Linked DNA regions of Syntrophobotulus glycolicus DSM 8271. The protein of the gene in region 2 interacts with the protein of the main gene of each other region in a pairwise test. Links are inferred from orthologs where the notes say so. Each region holds a gene or a part of one and is shown on either strand. Other genes may lie near its edges. The genes, in order: ftsZ and SGLY_RS12520.

Evidence for each region.
Region 1: the proteins of SGLY_RS12520 (region 2) and ftsZ interact in binary tests that used the Bacillus subtilis proteins (3 or more experiments, as listed by UniProt). The link is inferred for Syntrophobotulus glycolicus DSM 8271 from one-to-one orthologs.

Annotation. Positions count from the first base shown.
Region 1 is NC_015172.1:631,457-639,569, reverse strand. The notes cover bases 196-3,051. They hold ftsZ (cell division protein FtsZ), read right to left. Parts: upstream 2,227-3,051; coding sequence 1,165-2,226; downstream 196-1,164. Other genes in these bases: SGLY_RS03345 (cell division protein FtsQ/DivIB), read right to left, coding at 2,782-3,051; SGLY_RS03350 (small basic family protein), read right to left, coding at 2,432-2,761; SGLY_RS03360 (sigma-E processing peptidase SpoIIGA), read right to left, coding at 196-773. Also shown: more of SGLY_RS03360, read right to left, coding at 1-195; more of SGLY_RS03345, read right to left, coding at 3,052-3,501; murA (UDP-N-acetylglucosamine 1-carboxyvinyltransferase), read right to left, coding at 3,539-4,804; murB (UDP-N-acetylmuramate dehydrogenase), read right to left, coding at 4,823-5,710; murG (undecaprenyldiphospho-muramoylpentapeptide beta-N-acetylglucosaminyltransferase), read right to left, coding at 5,763-6,872; putative lipid II flippase FtsW, read right to left, coding at 6,884-7,990; murD (UDP-N-acetylmuramoyl-L-alanine--D-glutamate ligase), read right to left, coding at 8,009-8,113. UniProt on the Bacillus subtilis protein: Essential cell division protein that forms a contractile ring structure (Z ring) at the future cell division site. The regulation of the ring assembly controls the timing and the location of cell division.
Region 2 is NC_015172.1:2,529,450-2,540,918, forward strand. Bases 6,996-9,775 are described here. They hold SGLY_RS12520 (MGDG synthase family glycosyltransferase), read right to left. Parts: upstream 9,081-9,775; coding sequence 7,911-9,080; downstream 6,996-7,910. Other genes in these bases: tig (trigger factor), read right to left, coding at 6,996-7,730; trhA (PAQR family membrane homeostasis protein TrhA), read right to left, coding at 9,275-9,775. Also shown: lon (endopeptidase La), read right to left, coding at 1-2,376; ATP-dependent protease LonB, read right to left, coding at 2,442-4,151; SGLY_RS12505 (DUF2238 domain-containing protein), read right to left, coding at 4,324-4,872; ATP-dependent Clp protease ATP-binding subunit ClpX, read right to left, coding at 5,098-6,351; more of tig, read right to left, coding at 6,393-6,995; more of trhA, read right to left, coding at 9,776-9,922; SGLY_RS12530 (DUF1836 domain-containing protein), read left to right, coding at 10,141-10,638; SGLY_RS12535 (glycosyltransferase family 39 protein), read right to left, coding at 10,728-11,469. UniProt on the Bacillus subtilis protein: Processive glucosyltransferase involved in the biosynthesis of both the bilayer- and non-bilayer-forming membrane glucolipids.

The DNA.
Region 1 (8,113 bases), 1.9 Mb from region 2 along the record:
TCTGTTATTTTTAACCGGACTGATCTGACACCCGGCAGCCAGCTCTGGCCGTTTACTCCTTTTACCCGAATGAAGGTCACCCTCTCCGCGATGTTATTGCTGCTGTTCCAGAGCAGAGAACAGGGGTCGGCCAGATCGCGCCACGGACATTGCAGAAATTCGGCAATTGGCCGGGGCAAAGCTGTTAAGGAAACATTTTCCTGAATCAATATCATCGGCTTATCTGTCAGGGGATCCCTCAGCTCATTTCCGGTATCGAGGAGAGCCGTCGTTTTCAGAACAGACCCGCCGCCGAAATCCAATTCGATCCGGTACAGCACCTGACTAAAAAAAGATTGTTTACCATTGTTTTTCCCCCATAACCTGTAGCATAAGCAAAGCACCAGGATCAGCGCCAGGAGCAGCCAGATATTATCGAGCGTCAGGCTGAAGCCGGCAGCCGTATCGGCTAATCCAAACCAAACGATTCCTGCGTAAGCCGCTCCGCCGGTCATGGCCGTGAGAACGGTAAAATAGAGAAAGCACTCCCAAAGATCGCCCCAGGACCTTGCCCGCATGCCTATCCCCGCTACGGCCAGAGGAATGATCACTTTGCTTAAATGAACCAGGGGATTGTACGGGAACAATGCAAGCAGGATGGGGATTTCTCCGAGCAGAGCGCCTGAAATAAGGAAAGCGGGATAGATCCTGCGGTGGAGAAGCTTGGAAGCAAAAAGGAGGATCAGGGCATCCATCAGCCCATTAATCAATAAAACAATATCCAGGTAATACATTTGGCCGTATCCCTTCAATCATCCGGGTGATCCTTGTGGCTGTATCCCTTTCCATTTTGGATCTTATGTAAAAATTATACCTTTAAAGGGAAATAAATCCTGTCGGTTTTGGTTAGGTAAAAACAGGCTATTTTTTGCCGGAAAGCCCGTTTTCTGTAGGATAAGCAGGCATTGTGAAAATCAATAAGAACAGCAAAAAAAATAAACAGTAGAATATTGCCTGGAATGCGTCATTCTCTGTTTACAAGCCTGTCTGGTCCCGTCTCAAATTAAATTTTAAAGACAACAAAACGAAGACGCAGCACAAAGCTTCGGTACGCCTTCATTACAAATGAAAACAAATTACAGCCGTTATCCTTTTCCCCTGATTTGATCCAATGGCTGTCCGCTGTTACTTTCTGAATTTCAGGAAATTAGGAATATCCACATTATCTGAAAAGATATTGTTCTTTTGCCCTATGGGATCGGAATTGGTCGTTCCTTTATGCTGGGGGGTACTTCTCTGGTCAAAGCCGGTAGCAATCACCGTAACCCTGACATCATCTTTAAGGGATTCGTCAATAACAGCCCCGAATATGATATTGGCTTCCTGATCGGCCGCCTCGCCGACAACCTCGGAAGCTTCGTTGACTTCTAAAAGGGTCATATTGGAACCGCCCGTAATATTTAATAAGACCCCTTTTGCTCCCTCGATAGAGGTTTCCAAAAGAGGACTGGAGATTGCCCTTCTGGCCGCTTCCACCGCCCTGTTGTCACCTGTGGATACCCCGATTCCCATCAGGGCCGAACCTGTATCGGACATAATTGTTTTGACATCGGCAAAATCAAGATTGATCAGGCCCGGAATCGTAATGAGATTTGAAATGCCCTGAACCCCATGCAAAAGGATATCATCGGCAATCTTAAATGCCTCCTGAATCGTCGTATGCTTGTCCACCACCTGAAGCAAACGGTCATTCGGAATCGTAATCAAGGTATCCACCTTGTCTTTCAGCTCCAATATCCCGCGTTCGGCTTGAAGCGCCCTTTTCCTGCCTTCAAAAGAAAACGGCCTTGTGACCACCCCAACTGTCAGCGCCCCGACACTGCGGGCGATTTCGGCAACAATAGGGGCTGCGCCCGTCCCGGTACCTCCGCCCATTCCCGCGGCAACAAAAACCATATCTGCTCCCATCAGGACCTGGGCCAAATCATCCTTGCTTTCGATCGCAGCATTCTGGCCAATCTCAGGATTGGCACCAGCCCCGAGTCCTTTTGTCAGCTTGTTTCCTATCTGTATTTTTTCGGCAGCCCTGGACATTTGCAAAGCCTGAGCATCTGTATTAATACCGATAAATTCTACTCCTTTAAGATCGGCGGAAATCATCCTATTTACAGCGTTATTGCCCCCTCCGCCAACACCTATAACTTTAATTCGCGCAAATTGCATACTGTCTGTATCAAATTCCAGCATCTTAATTTACCCTGCCTCTCTTTAGACTCATATGATTTAGATTCGGTCTTCTCTATGATCAATTCTTTCTGTTTTTCCAATACAACTGTTATTTTTAAAGAAAAAACTTAACTAAGGAATTTCTAGATTAAAAGCCGTTATTCCTCTTTTTTTACCGCAGGAAATAAAAAATATTTACTGCCCCGGGCATTCTCCGGCCTGCATCTTACTTTTTGATGACATGGCGGCGGATAATGCTGATATTTTGAAATAATCTTGAACCAAAGGCCACTATGGCGGCAAGATACAGGTCAACCCCCATGCGGTCCCCAATAAAGGCCAGCAAACTGGCGGCAATAATATTTACAACAAATCCGCTCAGAAAAACCGTGCTGTCAAAACTCTCTTCCTGATAGGCTCTGATCCCGCCCATTACTGTGTCAAGCGCCACAACAATAGCAACCGAAAGATATTTAGCATATTCAACAGGTATGGTAAAAGGAGTGAATGCGCCGATAATTAACCCGATGAGCAAACCGAAAATTGGCAGCCACATGTGAGAATACCTCCGTTTGTTTATCCTAATACCGGTTTTCCGGCTGTCAGATCAATATATTTGATACTTTTTTCCACTGCTTGAAAATCAGCGCTGTTAAGCAGTTCGTTCAGCAGCTTGATTTTTTCCGCATAATCCCCGGAATAACCCAGCCTGACCTCAATCCCGTTCAGGAGATAAAGGTTGATCTGCTTGGAAGGCTTATAGCTGATCTCACTGATTTTCGGCAATAACTCCGGGGGAACTTGTCCAACTAACTTCATCAGAGCATCGATTTCCGGGCTGGACACCTTCTGACCCGGACCTGTGCTCTCCGGGATGGAAACACCCGTCAAAACCGGGCTGTCCTCTTTGGGCCATCCTTCATAATACTTTAAAACGATCCCGGACAAATCCACCTCAACAACCTTTTCCCCAGCCACAATTAAGGCAGCGGCTTTCCGTTCTTTAATCGCCACTTTCAAGGTGGAAGGCAGCTTTCTTTCCACTGCCGCCTGCTCGACAAATGGGTGCAATTGTATTTTAGTGGCTAGATCCGCGGTGTCAATCGTAAAAATGTTTTCCCCTTTCACATTTCCGATCAGCTTACTGATTTCTTCATTGGCAATCCTGTTCAGCCCGTCAATTTCAATCTTCTGAACTGTAAAAAAGGCTGAACGCAGGAAAAGAAACCCTCCTACGACAACCAGGCAGGTCAATAATGATAAATAGACTAGGGCTGCACTTCTTTTCCTGAACATAATCCTCCATCCGGCTTTATCTCTTTATTATAATACTTCAGCAGCTTTTTACAACTCTTTGCAGTTTGGCACCTACGGCTTTGTACTTCTGTTCAAGGTTTTCGTAGCCCCTGTCAATATGATCGATCCTTTCCAGCACGGTGCCTTCATCCGCAGCAAGCGCCGCAAGGAACAACGCGGCCCCCGCTCTGAGATCAGTCGCTTCCACAAAGGCTCCTTCCAGGGACTTCACCCCGCATATTACTGCTGTTCTTCCATCTGTGGTGATCCTTGCTCCCATCCTCCGCAGTTCGGCGATATGTTGAAATCTGTTTTCAAAAATCGTTTCTGTAATGATACTTGTCCCTTTCGCCATACAAAGCATTGCTAAAAACTGAGGCTGCAGGTCAGTGGGGAATCCCGGATAAGCCAGAGTTTTCAGGTCCGTAGCTTTAATCCTTCCCTCCTGTTTCACTCTTACGCTGTCAGGATAAACCGTGATCTCTGCTCCTGCCTGTCTAAGTTTGGCAATAACGGAACTGACATGTTCCGGGATGATATTTTCAACGACCAGATCCCCCTCTGTCATGACGGCTGCCACCATATGTGTCCCGGCTTCTATCCTATCGGGGATCACAGTGTATTCTGCGGGGGCAAGCTTGGTGACTCCGTCGATTCTGACGACATTGGTCCCCGCCCCCCGGACTCGGGCCCCCATCTTATTGAGAAAGTTCTGGAGATCAACAATTTCAGGTTCTCTTGCCGCATTATTGACGACCGTGGTCCCTGCGGCCAATACAGCCGCCATGACTAAATTTTCGGTCGCTCCCACACTGGGAACATCCAAATAAATCTCCGCTCCGCTCATCTTATCCGCATAAGCCTCTATGTACCCATGTTTTTCCCTGATTCGTACGCCTAAATCCTGCAGCCCTTTAATATGCTGATCCATAGGCCGTGAACCGATCGCACAGCCGCCCGGACGTGAAATTCTCACTTTCCCTTTTTTCGCCAGCATCGGACCGAGAATTAGATTGGAGGCCCTCATTTTACGCATCAGCTCTTCATCAACGGTACAGTCATTTAAGGAGGCCGAATCAATGACCAGCTCTTCACCTGTTCTGCTGACACTGCATCCCAGACGTTCAAGCACTTCCCCCATACTGTTGATATCTGTTAAATCAGGAATACCCCTGAGAATTGTTTTGCCTTCAGCGAGAACAGCGGCCGCCATCAGGGGGAGTGAGGCATTTTTCGCCCCGCTTGTTCTGATTTCCCCTTCAAGCTTTTGCTTTCCTGTTATGACATAACGATCCATCGCCATGTCTGATCCTCCTAACTGTCAAGAAAATATTTGTACTTCTGTCTTCAACTGGATTCCGAATTTATCTTCTATATCTTCCGTAATGGCATTGATTAACGTCTTTACATCCAAAGCGGTTGCCTTTCCCGTATTAATAATAAAATTGGCGTGCTTTGCGGAAACCTGTGCACCGCCGACAGTTTTCCCCTTCCAGCCGGCCTGCTCAATCAGGGCTCCTGCCGATAAGTGGGGAGGATTGCGGAACACACTGCCGGCGTTAGGGTATTCCAGTGGCTGGGCGTTTTTTCTTTGTTCTGTAAAAACCCTGATTTTTTCTTTCAGTACCGCAGGTTCACCGGGAACAAGCTCCAGGACACATTCCAATATCCAGTACTTCCCCTGCAGAGAACTGGTCCGGTAAGAAAATTCGATCTGCTCGCGATCAAGGGTCATGATCTCGCCCTTTTGATCCAGAACCCGCACCTGCCGGACTAAATCGGAAATCTCCGCTCCATGCGCCCCCGCATTGACCATGACGGCTCCCCCGACCGTTCCGGGAATACCGCAGGCAAATTCCAATCCTTCCAATCCTTTGTCGGCAGCCTGTCGTGCCAATTGGCTCAGCGGATATCCGGCTTCCACCATAATCCTCTTTTCCTGCCAGGTTATGTTCTTAAGCATGGAGGTCACAATAACCATTCCCTTTATTCCTTCATCAGGAAGAAGGATATTTGACCCCCTGCCCAATAGCAGCATTTTCACTTTATTCTTTTGACACCATGATCTGCCCTTTAGTAAGTCCTCGCAGCTTACGGGCCAAAAAACAAGTTCAGCATTACCGCCTATATGCCATGTATTGAGTTTTTTCAGAGAAAAGTCACGCTCTATTTTTCCTCTTACATTTCGTTCGCTGATTTGCGGCTCCAAGTCAATCCTCCTTTCACCTGCATTATGTTATGCAGATGAAACTCCCAATGTGCTATTTCCACGCTGTCTCCCGGCAATACTCCACAATCCGGCTGAGTGCCCCGGCCGGAAATACTCCCCTGGCCCGCGCTCCCATTTCCTCAAACTTAAACCTGTTGGAAAGAATAGCCTCTATCTGTTCCCAAAGCAAGGTCCCGCTTAATTCATTGTCCTTGATCACAACCGCCGCACCTTTGTCGGCGAAGGCCCGGGCATTATGTTCCTGATGATTCTCCGCGGCATAGGGATAAGGGATCAGAATGCTTGCCCTCCCGGCCGCCGAGAGCTCGGCCAGAGTGCCCGCCCCGGCCCGGCAGATGCAAAGATCGGAACAGGCCAGGGCCTCAGGCATATTTCTGATATAACTGGTCATCCTCCAGCCTCTTCTTCTCCGGTCGATTTGCCTGATCTCAAGTTCTTTGCTGATCTCCTCATATGTTGCCGTACCGGTTGCCCAGATCAACTGGATATCCTCTCTGGTTCGCAGTTTTTCGGCTACCTCCAGCATGGCCTTATTGATATTCAGCGCTCCCCTGCTGCCGCCGGTCACAAGAAGGGTTCTTTTAGCGGGATCAATTCCCAGAGCCGCGGCTCCGGCCTGACGGCTGATGCTTCCGATCTCTTTGCGCACCGGCAGACCGACAACATCGATTTTTTCCTGATGGGAAAAATATTTTCTGCTTTCTTCAAAAGTCAGCAGGATTTTCTTGACCACCCTACCCAGCATTTTGTTGGTTACCCCGGCCAAGGCATTTTGCTCATGCAAGATAGCCGGAATCCCAAATAAAGCGGCGACAAATACGACCGGACCCGAAACATAGCCCCCGGTCCCGACCACAAGGTCAGGCTGGAACTCTTTCAAAATCTGTTTGGCTTGCCAAAGAGCCTTTAGGTTGCTTCCCCCTGCTTTAAGCATGTCCGGGCTGAGCCTGCGCGGCAGCCCCCTGCCGGATATCCCTTTAAAGTCAGTTCCGTTTTCGGGAACAATCCTGGCTTCCATGCCGTCTTTATTTCCTACATAGAGAATTTTGACTTCAGGGATTTTATCCTTCAGTCCTTCCGCTACGGCCAGAGCAGGATAAATATGTCCGCCGGTGCCGCCACCGGTTACAATTACACGCACTGCGATTCCCCCTAAGATTCTTTGCAGATCGAGGAAATGTTCAATAACAACCCGGCTCCAAGCATAGTGAACACCAGGGAAGTCCCGCCATAACTCAAAAAAGGAAGTGTAATCCCTGTGACAGGAAGAATTCCCGACACGACCCCCATGTTGATCATAGCCTGAATTCCGATCAATGAAGTCAGCCCCACCGCCATCAAAGCCAAAAATGGATTCGGCGCATACATTGCTGTCCTGAACCCTCTCCAGACGACGATAAAAAATAGACCCACAACGATTGTTGCCCCGATAAAACCCAATTCTTCACCGATCATGGCAAATATAAAGTCCGTATGATTTTCAGGCAAATATAGGAATTTCTGCCTGCTTTGCCCGAGCCCCAGCCCGAACAGGCCTCCGGGCCCCAGCGCCAGTAAAGACTGGATGGTCTGATATCCTTTCCCGGACGGATCGGCCCAGGGATCAATGAAGGCAAAAATACGACGCATCCGGTAAGGTGCCGCCGCAATCGCCGCCACAACCATGAGCAGTCCGGCACTCCCTAAAGCCGCAATATGTCCGGCTCTGGCCCCGGCAGCAATCAACATAAAGAAGGTCGCCGCCGCAATCACTAAGGTAGTCCCAAGGTCCGGCTGCAGCATGATCAGCAGACAAACCAGACCCAAAAGGAGGAGCACCGGCATGATTCCATTTTTGAACCTCCCGATTTGGTGAGGATGAGCTGAGAGAAGGCGGGCAACAATGAGGATCATTGCTAACTTGATGACTTCCGAGGGCTGAATGGAGAGAGGCCCAAGACCAATCCAGCGCACAGCCCCGTTTACATTACGCCCTATCCCCGGCACCTTAACCAAAATCAGGAGAAATAAAGCAACATATAATATCGGTTTAGCCCAATTATACAGCAACTTCCAATCTACTGCCAGGGCAAAAGCCATCACTGTCAAACCAAGCGTTACCCATAATAACTCCGCCTTAAAAAAATGGTATGGGTCATCATAATAAAGATATCCTTTGACCGCACTGGAACTGTAAGTCATGATGACTCCGATCGCCAGCAAGGACAGAATTGCTCCCAGGAGTACCCTGTCGATCCTCCTCAAACGGCTTTTCAGCATTATACCTCCCCCTCTAAATCAAATGGGCTTGCTATAATGCTTACGCACTAACGTCTTAAACAATTCCCCTCTTTCTTCATAACTTTTAAACATATCCCAACTTGTACAAGCAGGCGACAGTAA
Region 2 (11,469 bases):
ATCAACCATCTCCAGCTCACTGAATTCAGAATATACCGGTACATCCCTTAAATACTGAACAGACTCGGATACCGGCAGCAAAGCTACATTGAGGACCTCTTCCATCCGCTCAACCAAAATAAACTCCAATTCCTTGCGGACTTCCTGCGGAATTTCCTCCAGATCTTTTCTGTTGTCTTTGGGCACAATGACCTTCTTTAGACCGGCCCTGTGGGCAGCAAGCGCTTTCTCCTTTAATCCGCCTATCGGCAGGACATTGCCCCGCAATGTGATTTCTCCGGTCATGGCCACATCCTGACGTACGGCCCGTTTTGCCAAAGCAGACGCCATAGCGGTCGCCATGGTGATCCCTGCCGAAGGACCGTCTTTGGGCACGGCGCCTTCCGGTACATGGATGTGCAGGTCAATCTTATCATAAAAATCATCCCTGATTCCAAGCTCTGAAGCGTGGGAACGCACGAAAGTCCAACCGGCCTGTGCGGATTCCTTCATGATATCACCGAGCTTGCCGGTAAGCGTGAGCACCCCTTTACCCACCAAAGGAGTCACTTCAATCATCAGGACCTCCCCGCCCACTTCTGTATAGGCAAGTCCGGTAGCAGCCCCGATTTCCGGTTTATGGGCCGCCGCCTGATGCTGAAAGCGGGATGCTCCCAGCAGCTTCTCAACATCCTCAGGCATGATGGTCTGTGGCTTCCATTCATTTTTTACCACCTTTACGGCAACCTTACGGAGCAGGTTGGCAATCTGCCGCTCCATATTCCGAACCCCGGATTCCCGGGTATAGCCGCGGACAATCTTGCGAACAGCACTGGGATCAATGCTGACCTGATTATCTTTGAGGCCATGGCCCTTCATTTGCTTATTCACCAGGTGTTCCACGGCAATATTGACCTTTTCCTCTTCCGTGTAGCCGCTGAGCTGGATCACCTCCATCCTGTCCAGAAGGGGCCGGGGAATGGTGTCCATACTATTGGCCGTCATAATAAACAACACTTTGGACAGGTCAAAGGGAAGCTCCAGATAATGATCCGTAAAGGTGTTGTTTTGCTCCGGATCAAGGACCTCCAGTAAGGCCGAAGCCGGATCTCCCCTTAAATCCGAAGTCATCTTGTCTATTTCATCAAATAAGAACACCGGGTTTCTGGTCCCTGCCTGACGAATACCCTGAATCACCCTGCCGGGCAAGGCTCCGATATATGTCCTGCGGTGCCCCCTGATTTCCGCCTCGTCACGTACTCCCCCCAGAGACATCCGGACAAATTTACGGTCCAAAGCTCTGGCGATCGATTTGGCCAAAGAAGTCTTGCCCACACCCGGCGGGCCCACCAAACAAAGAATCGGACTCTTCATCTTTGATGTCAGCTTCCGGATGGATAAGAACTCAATGATCCGTTCCTTAACCTTTTTCAAACCGTAATGATCTTCATCCAAAATTCTTTCCGCCCTGATTAAATCAGCCTTATCCCGGCTGGTCTTATTCCACGGCAGAGCCAGGATCCAATCCAGATACGTTCTGACCACTGTCCCTTCCGATGAAGATACAGGCATCTTATCCAGGCGGTCAATCTCTTTCAAGGCCTTTTCCCTGGCCTCTTCGGTCAGATTCCCCTTATTGACTTTCTCTTTATATTCTTCGATTTCAGCCTGCTTCTCGTCCTTGTCGCCAAGCTCCTTTTGAATCGCCTTCATCTGTTCACGCAGGTAATACTCCTTTTGGGCTTTCTCCATCTGTTTGCGCACTCTCAGACCGATCCTGCGCTCCAATTCAAGGATCTCAATTTCCCGCATGATCAGTTCAGTGATTTTTTCCAGCCTGTCACTGATGTTCATTGCCTCCAGAACAGCTTGTTTATCTTCTATTTTAAGGTTTAAATGAGAAGCGACCAGGTCTGCCATTCTCCCCGGTTCTTTGACCGCAAGGACTGAGCCGATGGTCTCCGGTGAAATGCGCTTGCTTAACCGGGCGTATTCCTCGAATTGGTGATGCAGGCTCCTGCACATCGTCTCAATTTCACGCGTCAGATTATCATCATTGGTCATCCTGATGACTCTGGCCTTAAAGAACGGCTCTTCCTCGATAAATTCATCTACTTGCCCTCTGGTGATCCCTTCCACCAGCACCCTGAGCGTCCCTCCCGGAAGCCTGAGGAGCTGCTTGATCTCGACAATTGTCCCTACAGTATACAGGTCGTCCGGCGTAGGGTTATCAATCTCGATTTCCTTTTGAGCCAAAAGCAGTACCTGCTTATCCTTCAGCATAGCATCCTCAATGGCAGCCATTGAGCGTTCCCTGCCTACATCAAGATGAATCAGCATATATGGAAAAACGAGTATCCCTCTCAATGGGAGAACAGGAAATTCAAGTTTAGGCATTTTTCTATCTCCTCTCGATTATCCTCGGTTCAAATATTCTACCATTTTTACTTTAGGCAAGCAAATCACACCGGCATTTTGATGCCCTTTAAAAGGTTATGCAGAGAAGTGTTCTTTTCTGCCAGATTCACTTCCACCGTTTCCACCCGCGTATTCGGAATCAAGACAGCGGTCAAAACCTCTGTCAGAGAATCGACAGGGATCACCTCCACCCCGTCTTCCATATCTTCAAACTTCATTTGCCAGTTTTCCCGGGGAATGAAAATCCTTTTGCATCCGGCTTGAATCGCTGCTTCTATTTTGGCGCTTACCCCTCCCACAGGCATGACCTTCCCTCTGATCGACAATTCGCCGGTTACAGCACAGGTGTTATCCGCCTTTAACTTTGTGATTGCCGAATATACGGCCGCAGCCATGGCTACCCCCGCTGAGGGACCGTCGATCGGTGTGCCGCCGGGGAAATTGACATGAATATCAAAATTACGGGGTTCCACACCGAACTCTTTGCGCAGTACAGTCATGGCATTCTCCACAGAAGAGCGGGCCATGCTTTTGCGCCGCACTTTCCGGCCTTCCCTGCTGCCCTGTTCTTCTTCTTCAACAATACCGGTTACAAATAAATCCCCCTTGCCGCTGGAGGCGGCATAAGCCGTAACCTCCAATTCCAGGAGCGTACCGGTATTGGACCCATAAACGGCAAGACCATTGACCACTCCGACCTGCGGACTGTCCGGGATCTTCTTTTCGAGGCGCGGTACATACTGTCCGGTTGTCACCACCCATTCAATAATCCGCCGGTCGAGGCAATTCAGCCCTTCATTGCCCGCCACCCCGGCGGCCAGCTGAACGATATTAACAGCCTCCCGGCCATTATTGGCATATTTCTGAATAATATCCAACGCTTCATCACTGATTCGCATTTCAATTTTAGCGGCTGCTTTACTGGCCACTATCCCGATCTCTTCAGGCAATAGATTCCGGAAAAAGATTTCTATGCAACGGGAACGAATCGCCGGCGGGATCTCCGCCGGGCTTTTGGTCGTGGCACCGATCAGCCTGAAATCCGCCGGCAAACCATTCTGAAAAATATCATGGATATGGGCCGGAATATTGTTGTCCTCCGAGCTGTAATAAGAGCTTTCCAACATCACCTTCCGGTCTTCAAGCACCTTGAGGAGTTTATTGATTTGAATGGAATGGAGTTCCCCTATCTCATCAATAAAGAGCACCCCTCCATGGGCCTTACTGACCGCGCCCATCTTCGGTTGAGGGATGCCGGCTACTCCCATGGCTCCCGCTCCCTGATAAATCGGATCATGGACCGACCCGATCAGAGGATCGGCAATCCCTCTTTCATCAAATCTTGCCGTCGCCCCGTCAAGCTCGATATACTTGGCATCAGGAGCAAAAGGGGAAAGATTACTCTTCTTGGCTTCCTCCAGAACCAGTCTGGCCACAGCCGTTTTTCCCACTCCCGGCGGACCGTAAATCAGAACATGCTGGGGATTGGCGCCGCAGATGGCGGCTTTCAGGGCCTTGACCCCCTCCTTCTGCCCGATGATTTCTCTGAGATCCCCCGGTCTCGTTTTTTCCGAGAGAGGAACAGAAAGAGAGATTTTCCGGAGTTTGATCAACCTTTCCCTTTGTTTCCGGGCCTCCTTTTCCAGACTGACTTTGTTTCCCTGCTGCTGCTTAAGGGCAAACCAAAAATAAGCCCCTACAATGATGATAAAGATAAACTGCACGACCATCATCAACATCGCCAATTCATTCATTGCGTATCCTTCCTCCTATGTCATAATATTTCCTAGTATTTACAGGAAGGATCAAAATGAAACATGAAAAGCCGTCAGACCTAAAATCGCCTGGCACCATCATTGCTTTTCTTTACCGTTTGGGATATGATCGATCAATGCTCATTAAAATATGCACTTCAAAATCATTTAATCAAAACAATGTCTTAGAGGATACTACAATAATCGCCGCAATGACAGAACCAAAGGTATTAAATAATAAATCAAAATTCGTATCAGCAAGCCCATCCTGTTCTTTTGTTTTGAATACTGTATCAACAGCAAATTCCATCAGTTCAAACAATACTCCCAACAGGGCCCCTAAAGAAAGAACAAAGATAAAGATCAGTACTTGAGAATGAAATACAGGCTGATAAAGATTACCTAAAACTAAAAATGCAAACAGGCAAAGAGAACAGGTTCCGAACAGGTGAAGGTACCTGTCAAAGACTCTTGACTTTACATAGTAGCCAAGGTTTTTTCCGATAAAGAAATGCATGAAAATCGTCATAACGACCAACAAAACAACGAAATCATAGACCCGGAAATCATATGCGAATTCCAAAAGAATAAAAGCGAGAAAAGCAAAATACGCTAACACAAATCCCAGGAACATTTTCAGATTTTTTCTACGAAAGAAACTTAGAAATGTTGATCCGATCATTAATGTAAAAACAACCAAAGAGATCATTGGCAGATTCATCTGATTTACACCTTTTACAAATTATTCTCACTGTTTTTCAGTGGGCTTATGGTAGCTTTCCCAGATAAAATCAGGTTATACCTCTCTCCATAACCGGTCAGACCGAAGAACACAGCAGGATATTCTGATCAATATTGGAAAATAAAAATGGAACAGCAGATGAGTAATCTCCACTGTCCCAAATCTCTTTTCGTAAAAATAAACTTTGAATCAATGACCTGTCCGTTAAGCCGATTCCTGATTCTTCCCCTCAAGCTTAATCAGCTCGGGATCTGCCTTTTTCACGATGGACTCTTTATTCACGACGCATTTTGTCACATCGGTCCTGGTCGGAATATCATACATGACATTGAGCATGGTTTCTTCCACGATTGCTCTTAGACCACGGGCACCGGTATTACGGCGGATCGCTTCTTCCGCAATCGCTTTGAGCGCATCCTCAGTAAATTCCAACTGTACCCCATCCATCTCCAGCAATTTTTCATACTGCTTGACCAAAGCATTTTTGGGCTCGGTGAGAATACGTACCAAGGCATCCTGATCCAGGGCCTCTAAGGTAACAACCACCGGAATTCTGCCTACAAATTCCGGAATTAATCCGTATTTCAGAAGGTCCCCCGGCATGATCTGTCTGAGCAGCTCGCCGACATTTTTTTCGCTTTTCTTTTGAATCTCAGCCCCAAAACCCATGGTCTTTTTGCCTGTGCGGTTTTGAATGATTTTTTCAATGCCGTCGAACGCACCGCCAACAATGAACAAAATATTTGTTGTATCCAACTGAATAAATTCCTGATGCGGATGCTTGCGTCCTCCCTGAGGCGGTACGCTGGCAACAGTCCCTTCCAGAATCTTCAGCAGTGCCTGTTGTACCCCTTCTCCTGATACATCCCGGGTTATAGACGGATTTTCGGACTTGCGGGCTATTTTATCTACCTCATCAATATAGATGATTCCTCTTTCGGCCTTTTCGATATCAAAATCTGACGCTTGAATAAGCTTGAGCAGGATATTTTCAACATCCTCCCCCACATATCCGGCTTCGGTAAGTGATGTTGCATCGGCAATCGCAAAGGGAACATTCAAAATCTTGGCTAGAGTAGATGCCAGTAATGTTTTCCCGGAACCAGTCGGTCCTAACATGACAATATTGGATTTCTGAAGCTCAACATCGTCAATCTTGCTGCTCTGGCTGATCCTTTTATAGTGATTGTATACCGCCACAGAAAGGACTTTTTTAGCCTGTTCCTGCCCGATTACATATTGATCAAGTATCGCCTTTATTTCGACTGGCTTGGGGATTTCCCCAAAATCGGTATCCATTTCGTCATGCAGTTCCTCTTCGATGATCTCATTGCATAGTTCTATGCATTCATCACAGATATAAACACCAGGTCCGGCAACAAGTTTTTTTACCTGATCCTGAATCTTACCGCAAAACGAACACTTGAGTTGATTTTTGTCATCACCATATTTTGCCAAAATGCTCACCCCTTTTCAGTGAAATATTGTCTCCGGTCAACTTATTCTCCATTGACCTCATTTGCCTCTTGCTTCTGGCCGGCGGATCCTTCCTGGAAATCATTGTTGGCCACCAGAAAATCAATTGTTTTATCGGAAATCATACCCAATTTAAACCAATCTAATTCACCGCGGGCAGCAAGCATTGTCTGTAATTCTTCAACCTTGCGTCCATACTGCTCAGAAAGCCTTGTCATCTCTGCTTGCATTTCTTCATCAGATACTGTAATTCCTTCTTTTTTAGAAATGGTTTCAAGAACAAGCTCTGTTTTTATTCCTTCAACTGCCTGAGGCCGATAGCTTTCTTTGAGCTGATCTTCATTCATATTCAGATATTTCGCGTATTGCTCCATTGTTAAGCCTTGATAAGAAAGGTTTCTGGCCATTTCTTCCACAATGGAGTCTAATTTTGAGGCGACCATGCTCTCAGGAATCTCCACACTGGCATGATTTACCGCCTGATTGACAACCTGGGCACGGAATTCATTTTTCAGCCTTAGTTCAGTTGCCTCAATCATTTTTTCCTTAATATCGGCTTTCAGCTCCTCCAGGGTATCAAATTCACTGATATCCTTGGCGAATTCGTCATCAAGAGGAACCAGCTCTTTACGTTTGATCCCCTTTACCGCGACCTTAAATTCGGCATCTTTACCGGAAAGCTCCGCACTGTGATATTCATCAGGGAAACGTACTTTAACCGTGACCTCTTCACCGATTGAGGACCCGATCAGCTGATCTTCAAAACCGGGTATGAATGTGCCGGAACCAATGACCAGCTCATGATCTTCTCCCTTGCCCCCGGCAAAAGCCACACCATCAACAAAGCCTTCAAAATCAATGGTTACGCTGTCTTTATTCTCAACCTTGCCTTCTTCAACCGTGTTTAACTTGGCATGCGTTTCTTGACGGCGAACGAGCTCTTCATCAACTTTTTCGTCGGTAACTTCCGCCTTCTGGGGTTCCACCTTCAGTCCAAGATATTGGCCAAGTTCAACTTCAGGCTTTACATCAACAATAACCTTGAAAATGAAATCCTTGCCTTCCTCTGCCTGAACCAGATCAACCTCGGGCTTGGAAACAGGAGCAATTCCGCTTTCTTCAACGGCTTTGGCATAAGCAGGCCCAAGCATGGGGTCAATCGCTTCATTAATAATATAATCCTTACCAAGATGTCTTTCTATTATATGACGGGGGGCTTTTCCTTTGCGAAAGCCGGGAATATTTACCTGCCCGGCAACTTTCTTGGCAGCTCTATTGATTGCTTGTTCAAATTCCTTGACATCAACCGTAATTTCCAAAGCCACCTTGTTCTTTTCTACATTCTCCACTTTAACAGACATTGTGCTCCTCCTTGAACCTATCATTGTCATTTATATCTTTTTATATAACCATTCTCTGCTAAAAACAAACCTCGTAAAGTGAATTTCAATAAAAATCTCTGTGTAAAAATCTTTAAAACAGACATTAATATTATCAGAACTTCAAAAAATAATCAACCTTTGCCTCTTATTGATTTCAGCTTAACCACCAATAACCTGTTCCTTGCTGACCCTTTCTTTCTCCCGCAAATTGATGATCGCCCGGGCGGCTTTTTGGGAAGAGCAGTTCGGAAGGGCACTGCCGGCCAGTTTGGACATTTCCCTCAGGATTCCCGGATTTTGCGATAAGTACTGCAAGACTCTGGTCAATTCTTCTGAGCTTAACACCGTCATCCCGCCTCCCGTACTTTCTACAAACTCCGCATTCCCATCCTCCTGCCCGGGAATTGGCTTAAACATTAAAATAGGGAGACCCAAAGTCAAGGCTTCTGATATGGTCAAGGCTCCTCCTTTACTGACCAGAAGATCGGAAGCCGCCATCAATTCCTCAACATAATTGACATACCCCAGGCACTTTAAAGGAAAAAGGCATTCCTTTTCAGATTGCTTCAAGGCCTGATAGTACTCTTCATCTTTGCCGGCTACAATAAGGAACTGAAGCTGGAGCCTGGGATTAAGACGATTAATCGCTTTGATGATCTCAGTGGCTTTAGAGGTGGGCCCATAAGCTCCGCCCATAAAGAGGATTGTCGTTTTATTCGGATCAAAACCCAATTTTTTTCTCAATTCCTCTTTGTCTAAATCCTGCTCGAATTCCAATCTGATTGGGATCCCGGTGATCATAATGCTTTCTTCTTTAATTCCTGCTTCAATCAGTTTCTCTTGAACCTGACGGCAGCCCACAATATACAAATCAATGCCGGGGTGAATCCACATTCCGTGAATGACATAGTCTGTCACTACTGTCACAAGCGGAACCTTAATCAAGCCTTTACGCTTCAGTTCCGCCAGAACACCCGCGGACATAAAATGAGTATTGACGATAATATCGGGTTCCATTTCCCGAATGTAATGAATAAAGCTTTTCTGCCTGAACCCTTTGACAAAATTACGGTATTTATTTTCTGCGTGAGTCGTATTTGTATATTTAAAAATTTTGCCCCAAATTGACGGAGTATTTTTTACCATTTTTAAATAAGCCGTCCGCATAAGAAAATCGGTTCCTTTCGGAAAAAATGAACCGTAATCACAGTGTCTGATTTGCGCGTCCTTCGGAAGCATAGACCTTAAGCCCTCGGCCAAAGCCTCCCCTGCCTGATAGTGCCCGCCGCCGAATTTAGAAGATACGATAAGTATGCGAGGCTCAAACAAATAATTTCCCTCCAAATATAGAAATAATTATTGCTTTTTATATTATAACTGGACAACTATGATTTTTCTTCTTTTTTACATTATATTTTTACATTTATTTTTACAATTTGTTGAAAAAAACCCCATTCACGCGACAGTGAAATGAGGTTTCCTTGACCAATCCGTCCTCTTCTTATAGTGGTTCCCAATTTTCCTTAAACTAAAACATATCGATAAACAAAAACATAATGAGACAGACTGCCTGCCAGAATGAATAAATGAAATATTTCATGGAACCCCAGCTTAAAGACACACAATCTTTTCGGCTTCAGGGCGTAAAAGACTGAGCCCGCGGAATAAAACAGGCCTCCTAAAACCAGCAGGAAGACCCCTTTACCGGGCAGAGCCTGAGACAGGGGGAAAATGAAACCTGCGGCAATCCAGCCTAAAACCAGGTAGAAAGAAGTATACAACCAGCGGGGAGCGTCCAGCCAGACCAGCTTTAAGATTATTCCGATAAGGCTGAGACTCCAAATCGTGATTAAAAGGCCCATGCCCAGCCGGCCATGGAGGGTAACAAGGCATACAGGTGTATAGGTCCCGGCGATTAATACATAGATCATGCAGTGATCCACCTTGCGTAATCCGCGGATCACCCTTTCCCGGGATTTTACACTGTGATAAACAGTTGAGGCAGTATACAGGCAAATCAGGCTTAAACCAAAAATCAGGGCCCCGGTAATCTGCCTCCAGCTACCGGAATCAGCCGTATGAACGATTAAGAAAACCAAACCTGTCAGAGATAGTATCGCACCTGTTAAATGAGACATCGCATTGATTGGCTCCCTGATTCTCGCAAGCATTTGTTAACCTCCTAAATATTCTTGTAATTATATAGTTTTTAAAACTATATACCAGTATATCCATATTATAACTTGTTGTAAACCTCGGCGCAATAGATCTGACGTTAAACGACATCATCATTTAAAAATAGTTCCCGTTTTTTATTTGACGAAATGTTTAATTCAATGATTTTTTGTACTACAATATGAAAATAAGGATTTAGACCGGAGGAAATAAAATGCCCCACAAAGAACTGAAAGACTCGGATATTCCTAATATAGATGTTTACATGGATCAGCTGATCAGCTTTTTTGAAGAGTATCTTGATTCCTACAGAAGAGATCCTAAAGAAAAAGTCCTAACTAAAACCATGGTTAATAATTATGTTAAAAACGGAGTCATGGAGAAACCTACTAAAAGAAAATACAATAAAAATCAGTTAAAGTCTTTATTTATTATTTATCATCTTAAGCAAGTATTATCCCTTCAGGATATTAAAAGTTTTTTTGAGCTTTCTGATTCCATTTATCGCAAAGATGATTTATTCCAAAACTTCCTCGATGCACAAAACAAGGCATCTCAGGATATGGATACCCTTTTAAAAAACACGGAAAACGGAGACCCGAGGGCCATCACCGAAATGATCCTCCACCTGGCTGTCGAGGCTTTTGCCCGCAAACGCCTGGCGGAGAAGCTGATTGATGACATGAATAATCAAAAGCAGACGGAAAACTGAAAGCATTTCTGATGATCAGACATGCTTTCAGATCCTCTCCATCTGCTCTGGCTCTATCGCCGAAATTAAACGGTCTTCATCAATAGGCTTTAGTTTGAACCCATACTGTCTGTATAATCCTTCAAGTCATAAAGCTGAGCGGAGCTTCTGCTCCCCGTATCATTCCCCGCCGACACCGGTTTCCCATTTTCGCTGACCCAGCTCATGATCTCACTGTTGGATCTTCCCCCTCTGTTCCCAGCCATGACATATCTGATTTCCCCTTCAGCCGCCAAAGCTTTGAATTCTTCCAAAGTCAGGGGGCTGTTGTTCCCTAAGAAACCGCCCAGACACATTACGGGCTCTCCGGTCTGAATGATGATATCAGCACAATCATTTGCAGAAGAAACCACAAGAAGATATTTCTGATTGGCTGTTTTATTCTCCTGCAAGAACTCGATCAAAACGGAATTTGCGTTATTTTCATTGATTCTCGCATTGTTCCCATTATTATTGACAGAAGTATTTGTACGATAAAATGATTTAGCCTGTGATAACAATTCTAAACCGGCAGCAGGGAAAGAGCCCCCGCTTCCGGAAAATATTGCTGCCGCTGATCCCACCAACGGCGTGATCAGGATTCCTGTCAAGGCTAAACCGGCCAAAGCTTTCCAGAGCTTATTTTTTTTGTTGCCTCTGTCAGCATCGCTTTCACCTCGAACATCATCATCGTGTTCCTGTTTCTTTCTGAGGTTGATTAAGCCCAAGAGCGCCGAAGAACCGCAACAGGCCAGGGCAACTATCCCCATCAGGATTTTGACAAGATAGCCTGAATCAATAAAATAGCTCAGC